3 regions of the Starkeya nomas genome follow, and region 3 is predicted to be linked to each of the others. Evidence: riboswitches for the same ligand, from Rfam matches in the RefSeq annotation. Region 3 holds a riboswitch; each other region holds the start of a gene.
The links. Region 3 has a riboswitch for thiamine pyrophosphate ahead of thiO (glycine oxidase ThiO). Riboswitches for the same ligand answer to the same signal wherever they lie in the genome.

Region 1 (3,269 bases), 930 kb from region 3:
CTCTGGTCGGGCTGGAGCGTGCTGAAGGAGAGCATTGACGGGCTGATGGACCACGCCGTGCCGCCCGAGACGCTGGCGCTCATCCGCCGGCGGATCGCGGCGGAGGCGACCGGCGCCATCGAGGCGCACGACCTGCGCACCCGCCAGGCGGGCCGCATGACCTTCGTCGATTTCCACCTCGTCGTGCCCGGCGACATGGCGGTGAGCGAGGCGCACGCCATCTGCGACCGGATCGAGGACGCACTGGAGGCCGAGGTGCCGGACGTGCTCGTCAACATCCATGTCGAGCCGGAAGCCAAGGCCAAGCAGCACGGCATTCCGGTGATCTGACGAAGAGAGATCGCCGTCAGCGTCCCGCCCGCAACGCCGCCAGCAAGTCCGGCGTCGGATAGGAATCGGCCGGCAGGCCGAGACGCATCTGCTCGACCTTGATCGCCTGCCGGGTGGCCGCCCCGGCAATGCCGTCGATGCGCCCGACATGATGGCCGCGGGCATTGAGCAGGCTCTGCAGCTCTTTCACCTGCGCCATCGACAGAACCGGAATCCGGTCGCCCTGCCCGCGATTGAACGGCCCCGCCCCGGCGACGCGCGTGGCGAGATAGGCCGCCGAGGTCGCGTAGACGAGCGAGTTGTTCCACTCGGTGAACACGTCGAAGTTCGGATAGGCGAGGAAGGCCGGTCCGCTACGCCCCATCGGCAGCAGCAGCGACGCGGTGAGCTGGTCCGCCGGAAGCTGCCCGCCACCGGCCCGCACCACCCCCATCCGCGCCCACTGCGCGCGGGGCAGCTTGGTCGAAAGGTCCGCCTGATCCCAGGCGATGTTGGCCGGTACGCGCACCTCTTCCAGCCAGGGCTGGCCGGCCTTCCAGCCGAGAGCGCGAACATAGTTCGCCGCCGAGGCCAGCGCGTCGGGAGCGGAGCGGATGAGGTCGACACGGCCGTCGCCGTCGAAATCGACGCCGTAATTGAAATAATGATCCGGCAGGAACTGGAACTGGCCGAGTTCGCCGGCCCACGGCCCGCGCATGGTCTGGGGCGTCAGGTCGCCGCGATCGATGATCTTGAGCGCCGCGAGCAGCTGGGTGCGGAACATGTCGGCCCGCCGGCAATCCCAGGCAAGCGTCGCCACCGAACGGACGGTGGACTTGTCGCCCATATTGGCGCCGAAATCGGTCTCCAGCCCCCAGAACGCCACCAGCACCGGCCCCGGCACCCCGAAGGTCTGCTCGATCCGGCCGAACAGCGACGGGTTGCGCTGGATCTGCTGGCGCCCCTGCTGGATGCGGTAGTTCGCGACCATGCGGTCGGAGAACTGGAAGAAGTTCTGCCCGAACACGCGCTGGCCGCGATCGGTGGCGACGATGTTCGGATCGTAGCCCACGCCATTGAGCGCCGCCGTCACGGTCCGGGGGGAGACGCCCTGAGCCACCGCCTGCTGCTTGAAGCCCGCGAGCCACTGGTCGAAGCCGGCACCGCTGTTGCCGCAGGCTTGCTGCGCCGACGCGGCGGCAGGCAGCAGAAATGGGCCGGCGACCAGCGCCGCCAGGGCGGCCTTGCGGGTTGCCGTTCGGAGCGGATTCTTCAAGCCGGCCATGTATCCCTCGGATTGCTCGATGCGTCGTTCCCTCACGAATCAGCAATCTACAGGAAATGCGGCAGCGGCGGGGTGACAGCCGCCCGCCCAAATTGACCCGCGCCCGACTTTGGTCGAAGATCGCCGCGTTCCAAGGGGAGCCCCGTTAGGGGGCTGAGAGAGCGCCCGCCATGCTGAGAGGCAGGGCAACGCGCTGACCCTTCGAACCTGATCCGGGTCATGCCGGCGAAGGGATCGGAACCGAATGGCGATAGCGCTCGTGCGCCCAACGTCACCCTTCCCCAACGTCATACACCCGGATCTCCCCAACCTCTGGTTCTGGAGATCCATCATGCCGACCAAAAACCCGAACAATGCCGGCGCCATCGGCGTCGCCACCGGGCCGATTCCCGGCTCGCGCCGCATCTATGCCGAATGCCCAGCGCGCGGCTTCCGCGTGCCCTTCCGCGAGATTCTGCTCGCCCCCTCCGTCGGGGAACCGAACCTCGCCGTCTACGACGCCTCCGGCCCCTATACCGACGCGGCCGCCATCATCGACATCGAGGCCGGCCTCGCCCGCCCGCGCGATGAATGGGTGCTCGCGCGCGGCGACGTCGAGGAATATGTCGGCCGCGACGTGAAGCCGGAGGACAACGGCAATGTCGGCGACGACAGGCTCGTCGCGCCCTTCCCGCTCCAGCGCCGGCCCTTGCGTGCGAAAGGCGGGGCTGCCGTCACCCAGATGGCCTATGCCCGCCGGGGCATCGTCACCCCGGAGATGGAATATGTCGCCATCCGCGAGAACGGCCTGCGCGAGCGCGTCCGCGAGATCGTCCGCGACGGCGAGGATTTCGGGGCCGCCATCCCCGACGTGGTGACGCCGGAATTCGTGCGCGACGAGGTGGCGCGCGGGCGTGCCGTCATCCCCGCCAACATCAACCATGGCGAGCTGGAGCCGATGGCCATCGGCCGCAATTTCCTGGTCAAGATCAACGCCAATATCGGCAACTCCGCCGTCACCTCCTCGGTCGCCGACGAGGTGGACAAGATGGTGTGGGCGATCCGCTGGGGCGCCGACACGGTGATGGACCTCTCCACCGGCCGCAACATCCACAACATCCGCGACTGGATCGTGCGCAACGCCCCGGTGCCCATCGGCACCGTGCCGATCTATCAGGCGCTGGAGAAGGTCGGCGGCATCGCCGAGGATCTCACCTGGGAGATCTTCCGCGACACGCTGATCGAGCAGGCCGAGCAGGGCGTCGACTATTTCACCATCCATGCCGGCGTGCGCCTGCCCTTCGTGCCACTTACCGCGAACCGCGTCACCGGCATCGTCTCGCGCGGCGGCTCGATCATGGCCAAGTGGTGCCTCGCCCATCACCGCGAGAGCTTCCTCTACGAGCATTTCGCCGAGATCTGCGAGATCATGCGCGCCTATGACGTCACCTTCTCGCTCGGCGACGGGCTGCGCCCCGGCTCCATCGCCGACGCCAACGACGCGGCTCAGTTCGCCGAGCTGGAGACGCTGGGCGAGCTGACCCGGATCGCCTGGGCGAATGACTGCCAGGTGATGATCGAAGGCCCTGGCCATGTGCCGATGCACAAGATCAAGGCCAACATGGACAAGCAGCTCGCAACCTGCGGCGAGGCGCCGTTCTACACGCTCGGCCCGCTGACCACCGACATCGCGCCG
Region 2 (3,269 bases), 1.6 Mb from region 3:
CATCAGGTCCGACGCGGCCTTGGCGACCGAGGCGCCGATATGGATCGTCGGTCCTTCCCGGCCGAGAACCAGGCCGGAGGAGAGCGACAGCAGGCCGCCGACGAACTTCACCGGCAGCACGAGATGCCAGCGCACCTCGCGCAGCCCCTCCATCGCGCCCTCGATCTCCGGCACGCCCGAGCCGCTGGCCTCCGGCGCGAAGCGGCGTACCAGCCAGAGTGAGACGAGGGTCATGATGGCGGCGACGACGGCCGCGGCGGCATAGAGTGCGGGGCCTTCCAGCCGGAGCGTGCCCTGCAGATAGGCGGGCCAGGCGGCTCCCAACCCATTCACGCCGGCATGGAAGGCGGAGCCGAGAACGCCGACGACCGTGCCGACCAGCGCGGCCACGATGTAATAGGCTCCGTTTCCTGCGCCCGCCTTCATGCCTTCCCCCATGCTCCCGACCTGTGGTGCATCGGTAGCATTGCAGGTCGGGAGCCGGAAGGATCGCGGGCCGTTTTCGGGCGGTCCCGATGCCACATCGTTTGATGTGCGACGTAACATCGGGGTTTCCGCCGGAAAGGCGGAGGGCTCAGGGCAGAGCCGGCGCGTAGGTGGAGACCGGCTCGACCGTGTCGATGAGCTTGTGGCTCTTCATGAATTCACCGAAGCGGGCGTAGCGTTCGCCGTCCAGCGCGGCCGGCGCGTGGGTGAAGCGGCGCAGCGTGTCGGTCCAGGCGGTGCGGTTCAGTTCGTCGTCGAGCTTGGGGTTGGCCTTCACGAAGATGCCCCATGCCTCGTCGGGATGGTTGAGGACATAGATCGTGGCGTCCTCCACCGCGGCTAGGAAGCGCTTGAGGCGGGGATCGGCGAGCTTGTCCTTGTGGGCAACGTAGATGAGCTCGTCGAACACCGGCACGCCGTGCTCCTCGGGGAAGAAGGCACGGCCTTCCTTGCCCTCCAGCCGGATCTGGGTGAGCTCGAAATTGCGATAGGCGCCGATCACTGCATCGACCTTGCCGGAGACGAGGGCGGGCGAGAGGGCGAAATTGACGTTGATCATGGTGACGTCGCCCGGCTTGAGCCCGGCGCTCGCCAGCATGGTGCCGAGCAGCGCGTCCTCGAAACCGGCCACGGAATAGCCGACCGTCTTGCCTTTCAGATCGGCGATGGACTTGACCGGCCCGTCCTTCAGCACGACCAGCGCGGTGAGCGGGGTGGAGACCAGCGTGCCGATGCGCGCGAGCGGCAGCCCCTCCTTCACCGAGAGATAGAGGTTCGGCTGATAGCTGACAGCGATGTCCGCCTGCCCGGCGGCGACGAGGCGCGGCGGAGCGGAGGGATCGGCGGGCGGCACCAGCTCGACATCGAGGCCGTGCGCGTCGAAGAAACCCTTCTCCTTCGCGATGATCAGCGGCGCGTGGTCCGGGTTGACGTACCAGTCGAGCAGGACGGTGAGCCTGTCGGCGGCGCTGACGGGGACGAGGCCGAGTGCGAGGACGAATAGCAGGCCGGCCGTCTGCGCGGCGAATTTCTTGAACATGGATCTCCTCCCATCTGGAGATCCGGCGCATGAGCTCTCGGGGGAAATCCGGCGCGGGCACCACGCTCTGCGTGGATCGGGCTCCGCCATCGTTCCGTCCCTTCGCCGGCATGACCCGGATCAGGTTCAAAGGGTCTGGCGGCTGCCATCTCAGCCCCTTCAGCCTTTCGGCCGGCGGGACACCCCTCGGACGCCGGCACGCTAGCATCGCTGGCATGCCAGGGCAAATGGAAGCCGGCGCTCACTTTCCGCGCCAGCCGTCGAGATAGACGGTGCGTTCCACCCCGGCAAAGCGGCCGAGGCGTACGAGCTCGGCGTCGAGGGCGGAAAGGCGGGCCGTGGAGGCGCGCACGCCCGGCTCCAGCCACAGCCGGCGCACGTCGAGCGTGCCGGCCTTGCGGTCGGCTTTCATGTCGATGCGCCCGACCAGTCGATCACCCTCCAGCAGGGGGAAGACGTAATAGCCATAGACCCGTTTCGGCGCGGGCACGAAGACCTCGATGCGGTAATTGAAGCCAAACAGCCGCTCCGCCCGGTTGCGGTCGCGCAGCAGCGGGTCGAACGGGTTGAGCACGCGCAGTCGGGCGGGTGGCGGCGGCAGCGAGGCGAAAATGTCGGCGCTGCCGGCGAAGGCGTGCGAGGCGCGGGGGCGCGAGCCGTCCGCCGGGGTGATCAGCACCGGTTCCAGCCGCGCGGCGTTGCCGGCCACCCACTGGCGGGCTTCCTCCGGCGAGATGAGCCCCCAGAAGGCGGCGATCTCGCCATGGGTAGCGAAGCCGAGCCTTTCCAGCGCAGAGGTGCAGGCCCAATCGACGAAGGCCTCGCGCGACACCTCGCCCCCGTAGTGGCGGGAGGGGATCACGCGCTCGGCGAGATCGTAGACCTTCTGGAAGCCTTCGCGCCCGGCGATGGCGAGGTTGCCGGTGCGCCAGTGATATTCGAGCGCGGTCTTCTCCGGGTGCCAGTTCCACCAGCCACCCGGCGGGCGCTTCGGGGATTCGGTATCCTGCTCGAAGTCGCGGGCCATGAGGCGGCCTTCCGCCTGCACCCGCTCCAGCACGTGGTCGACATAGCTCTCGAAGCCGTTCTCGTGCCAGGAGCGCCAGCGGTCCGCCAGCGTCTCCTGCGCCCGGGCGAAGCGGTGCTTCCAATAGGCGAAGAAGTCGCTCGGGATGATGGCCGCGTCGTGCGTCCAGTGCTCGAAGAGCTCGCCATCCTTCTCAAGCAGGGCGGCAAGATGTTCGCGCCGGTAGGTCGGATTGCGCGAGAACAGAATATGGTGGTGTGCTCGCTCGACCGTCGCGATGCTGTCCACCTGTACGAAGCCGAGGTCGCGGACGAGTTCCAGCAGTCCCGCCTTGGTGAGCTTGCCGCGCGGTCGGCTGAGTTCCTGCTTGGCGAGGAAGATGCGTCGGACGTCGGAATTGGAGAGGTGAATCGCCATGCCGCATCTTGGCAAAGTTCCCTCTTTGTTCCAAGCGCCGGAGCGCACCCGATCGGGGAGGCTACGCCGGTGCCGTTTCCGGGGCCCAGGGCAGCAGGCGGGTCAGGACGCGGTCGACGAGGGTGAAGAGCAGGAGCGCCACGGCGAGCAGGATGGCGAGCGCGGCGAAGACCATGTCGGTCTGCATCCGCGCGTTGGAGTAGAGCATGAGATAGCCCAGGCCCGCCGAGGCGCCGACCCATTCGCCCACCACTGCGCCGATGGGCGAGACGGCGGTGGCGACGCGCAGGCCCGAGGCGA
Region 3 (3,269 bases):
ATGACGCCGGATTCCACACGCCGGCGCCTGGAGGAGCACTGGCCGCGCCTGCTCGGCACGGGGGAACTGCGCGAGGCGGAATACCGCCTGATCACCCGGGACGGGCGGGTGCTCGACTGCGTTCTCTCCGCCGTGGCGGAGAAGGATGCCGAGGGACGCCTCACCAAGACGCTCTGCGGGCTGATCGACGTCACCGAACGCCGCGCCGCGGAGGAGGCGCTCCGGCAGGCGCAGAAGCTGGAGGCGGTCGGTCAGCTCACCGGCGGCATCGCCCATGACTTCAACAACCTGCTCGCGGTCGTGCTCGGCAATCTCGAACTCGCCACCAAGAGGGCCCCTGATGACGCGCGCCTGCTCGCCCTGCTCGACAATGCGATCCAGGCCGCGCAGCGTGGGGCGGCTCTGACCCAGCGCATGCTGGCCTTCGCCCGTCGGCAGGACCTGCAGCCCGAGCCGGTGGACGTGCCCGACCTCGTGCTCGGCATGGCGGAACTGTTGCGCCGTTCCATCGGGCCGAGCGTGCGCATCGAGACGCGCTTTCCCCTCGGCCTGCCGCGTGCCCGGGTCGATGCCAACCAGCTCGAGCTCGCGCTGCTCAATCTGGCGGTGAACGCCCGCGACGCCATGCCGGATGGCGGCACAATCACCATTGCCGCCCGGGAAGAGACGGTGGGGCCATCCGATGACGAAGCGGATGCCGGCTCCTTCCGGCCGGGGCGCTATTTCTGCCTGTCGGTGTCGGATAGCGGCACCGGCATGGACGAGGAGACGCTGGCGCGGGCCACGGAGCCGTTCTTCACCACCAAGGGGGTCGGCAAAGGGACCGGCCTCGGCCTTGCCATGGTCCATGGGCTCGCGGCCCAATCGGGCGGAAAGCTGTCGCTGGACAGCCGCCTGGGGCAGGGCACGACGGCGACGATCTGCCTACCGATCGCCGAGGCCATTGCGGCACCGGTCGCCGAACCCGCCATGGCGGCCGAGGACGACGATGGCGTGCCCGCCGGCGAGACAGGCAAGCAGCGTGTGCTCGTCGTCGACGACGATCCTCTCGTCCTCTCCGCCACCGCCGCGATGCTGGAGGACCTTGGCTGCATGGTCCGCGAGGCGTCGTCCGGATCGGAAGCGTTGGCGCTGCTCGAGGCCGGGGAGGGCTTCGACGCGGTGCTTACGGACCAGGCGATGCCGGGCATGACCGGCGTCCAGCTCGCTTCGGCCATTTCGGTCCGCTGGCCGGCGCTGCCGGTCATTCTCGGCACCGGCTATGCCGAGCTTCCGCCGGACGCCAAGGCCGGCATGCTACGGCTCGGCAAGCCCTTCAGCCGCGAGACCCTGCGGCGTGCGGTGATCGCCGCCACGCGCGGCCAGACGGACAATGTGGTGCCGCTGACCCGGCTCGGGTGAGTCGACCACTGACGCCGCCATCGGAATATTGTGTACTGGCGGTGACATTCGACGTTCGAATGACTATATCAGACACGTCCGGGGGAGCCTCGTCAGGAGGCTGAGAGGCCATCGGCGCGCGAGCGGCATGGCGACCCTTCGAACCTGATCCAGTTGAGACTGGCGGAGGGAGGAGTGAATGCTGTCCCCGCACGATGAAACCACCGCAACGCCGTGCACGGCCAACGCCATGCGCGTGAAGATCGTGGGCGCCGGCGTTGCCGGGCTCACCTGCGCCCATGCCTTCGCCCGGCGCGGCGCCGAGGTCACCATCGTCGAGCGCAAGGCCGGCTCCGGGCAGGGCTGCTCCTGGTATGCGGGCGGCATGCTCGCCCCGTGGTGCGAACGCGAGAGCGCCGAGCCGATCATCGCCGAACTCGGCTTCGAGTCGCTCGATTACTGGCGCGAGGCGGTGCCCAACGTACCGAAGGAAGGCAGCCTGGTGCTGGCGCAGCCGCGCGATCTGCCGGACCTTCGCCGCTTCTCGCGGCGCACCGAAGGGTATGAGTGGATTGACGACACGCGCATCGCTGCGCTGGAGCCGGATCTCGAAGGGCGCTTCGACCAGGGCCTGTTCTTTCCGACCGAGGCGCATCTGGAGCCGCGCAAGGCGCTTGCGGCGCTGACCCGCAAGCTGGTCGACGAGCACCACGTGACCATCCGCTACGAGGCGGAGGGCTTCGAAGGCGATGACGCCGCCGATGTAGTGGTCGACTGCCGCGGGCTCGCGGCGCGCGATCAGCTGGAAGATCTGCGCGGCGTGAAGGGCGAGATGCTGGTGCTCTATTCCACCGAGATCGCCCTCAAGCGTCCGGTGCGGATGCTGCACCCGCGCATCCCCGTCTACATCGTGCCGCGCGGCGACGGGCATTTCATGATCGGGGCCACCTCGATCGAGAATGACGAGCGCGGCCGCGTCACCGGACGCTCCATGCTGGAGCTGCTGTCGGCGGTCTATGCGCTGCATCCCGCCTTCGGCGAGGCCGAGATCGTCGAGATCGGCGCGGATGTTCGCCCGGCTTTCCCGGACAACCTGCCGCGCCTGCGCCGGCGCGGGAACACGATCTATGTGAACGGTCTCTACCGCCACGGTTTCCTCGCGGCGCCGGCGCTGGCCCGCCGCGCGGCGGAACTGGCGTTCGACGGGACGCATTTCCCGGAGGTCATGGATGAAGATCATCGTGAATGGTGAGGCGGCCGATACCCGTGCCGGCACGCTGGCCGCTCTGCTCGCGGAGCTCGGCCTCGGCGACGCCATCGTCGCGACGGCCGTCAACGGCGCCATGGTGCGGGCGGTGAAGCGCGAGGCGACGCCGATCGCCGACGGCGATAGGGTGGAAATCCTCGCCCCGATGCAGGGAGGCTGAGATGGACGCGATGACGGAAAAGACGGCTCACGCCGACACGGTCGAGTTCTACGGCGCCAGGGTGAATTCGCGCCTGCTGCTCGGCACCGCGCAGTATCCCTCGCCGGCCATCCTCGCCGAGGCGATCCGGGCTTCGGGCACGGAGATCGTCACCGTCTCGCTGCGCCGTGAATCCGGTGTGGCGAAGTCCGGCCAGAGCTTCTGGCAGATCATCCGCGACCTCGGCGTGAAGGTGCTGCCCAACACGGCCGGCTGCAAGACGGTGAAGGAAGCCGTCACCACGGCCGAGATGGCGCGCGAGCTGTTCGGCACGCCATGGGTGAAGCTGGAGGTGATCGGCGAGGACGACACGCTGCAGCCGGACGTTTTCGGGCTGGTCGAGGCGGCGCGCATGTTGGTGCGCGACGGCTTCCAGGTGTTTCCTTACACGACCGAGGACCTCGTGGTGGCGGAGAAACTGAT

Region 1: it holds a riboswitch for thiamine pyrophosphate, as region 3 does, so the genes downstream of both, thiC (phosphomethylpyrimidine synthase ThiC) here and thiO (glycine oxidase ThiO) in region 3, are expected to answer to the same signal.
Region 2: it holds a riboswitch for thiamine pyrophosphate, as region 3 does, so the genes downstream of both, STARVERO_RS02860 (ABC transporter substrate-binding protein) here and thiO (glycine oxidase ThiO) in region 3, are expected to answer to the same signal.

What each region holds. Positions count from the first base shown of each region.
Region 1 covers NZ_CACSAS010000001.1:3,143,427-3,146,695, forward strand. The annotation lists gene STARVERO_RS15035 (cation diffusion facilitator family transporter) at 1-330, shown strand, start outside; gene STARVERO_RS15040 (lytic murein transglycosylase) at 347-1,594, opposite strand; TPP riboswitch at 1,718-1,846, shown strand; gene thiC (phosphomethylpyrimidine synthase ThiC) at 1,926-3,269, shown strand, end outside.
Region 2 covers NZ_CACSAS010000001.1:593,254-596,522, forward strand. The annotation lists gene clcA (H(+)/Cl(-) exchange transporter ClcA) at 1-426, opposite strand, end outside; gene STARVERO_RS02860 (ABC transporter substrate-binding protein) at 575-1,525, opposite strand; TPP riboswitch at 1,606-1,722, opposite strand; gene STARVERO_RS02865 (winged helix-turn-helix domain-containing protein) at 1,767-2,969, opposite strand; gene STARVERO_RS02870 (ABC transporter permease) at 3,031-3,269, opposite strand, start outside.
Region 3 covers NZ_CACSAS010000001.1:2,217,031-2,220,299, reverse strand. The annotation lists gene STARVERO_RS10815 (MHYT domain-containing protein) at 1-1,401, shown strand, start outside; TPP riboswitch at 1,472-1,589, shown strand; gene thiO (glycine oxidase ThiO) at 1,631-2,632, shown strand; gene thiS (sulfur carrier protein ThiS) at 2,610-2,807, shown strand; gene STARVERO_RS10800 (thiazole synthase) at 2,809-3,269, shown strand, end outside.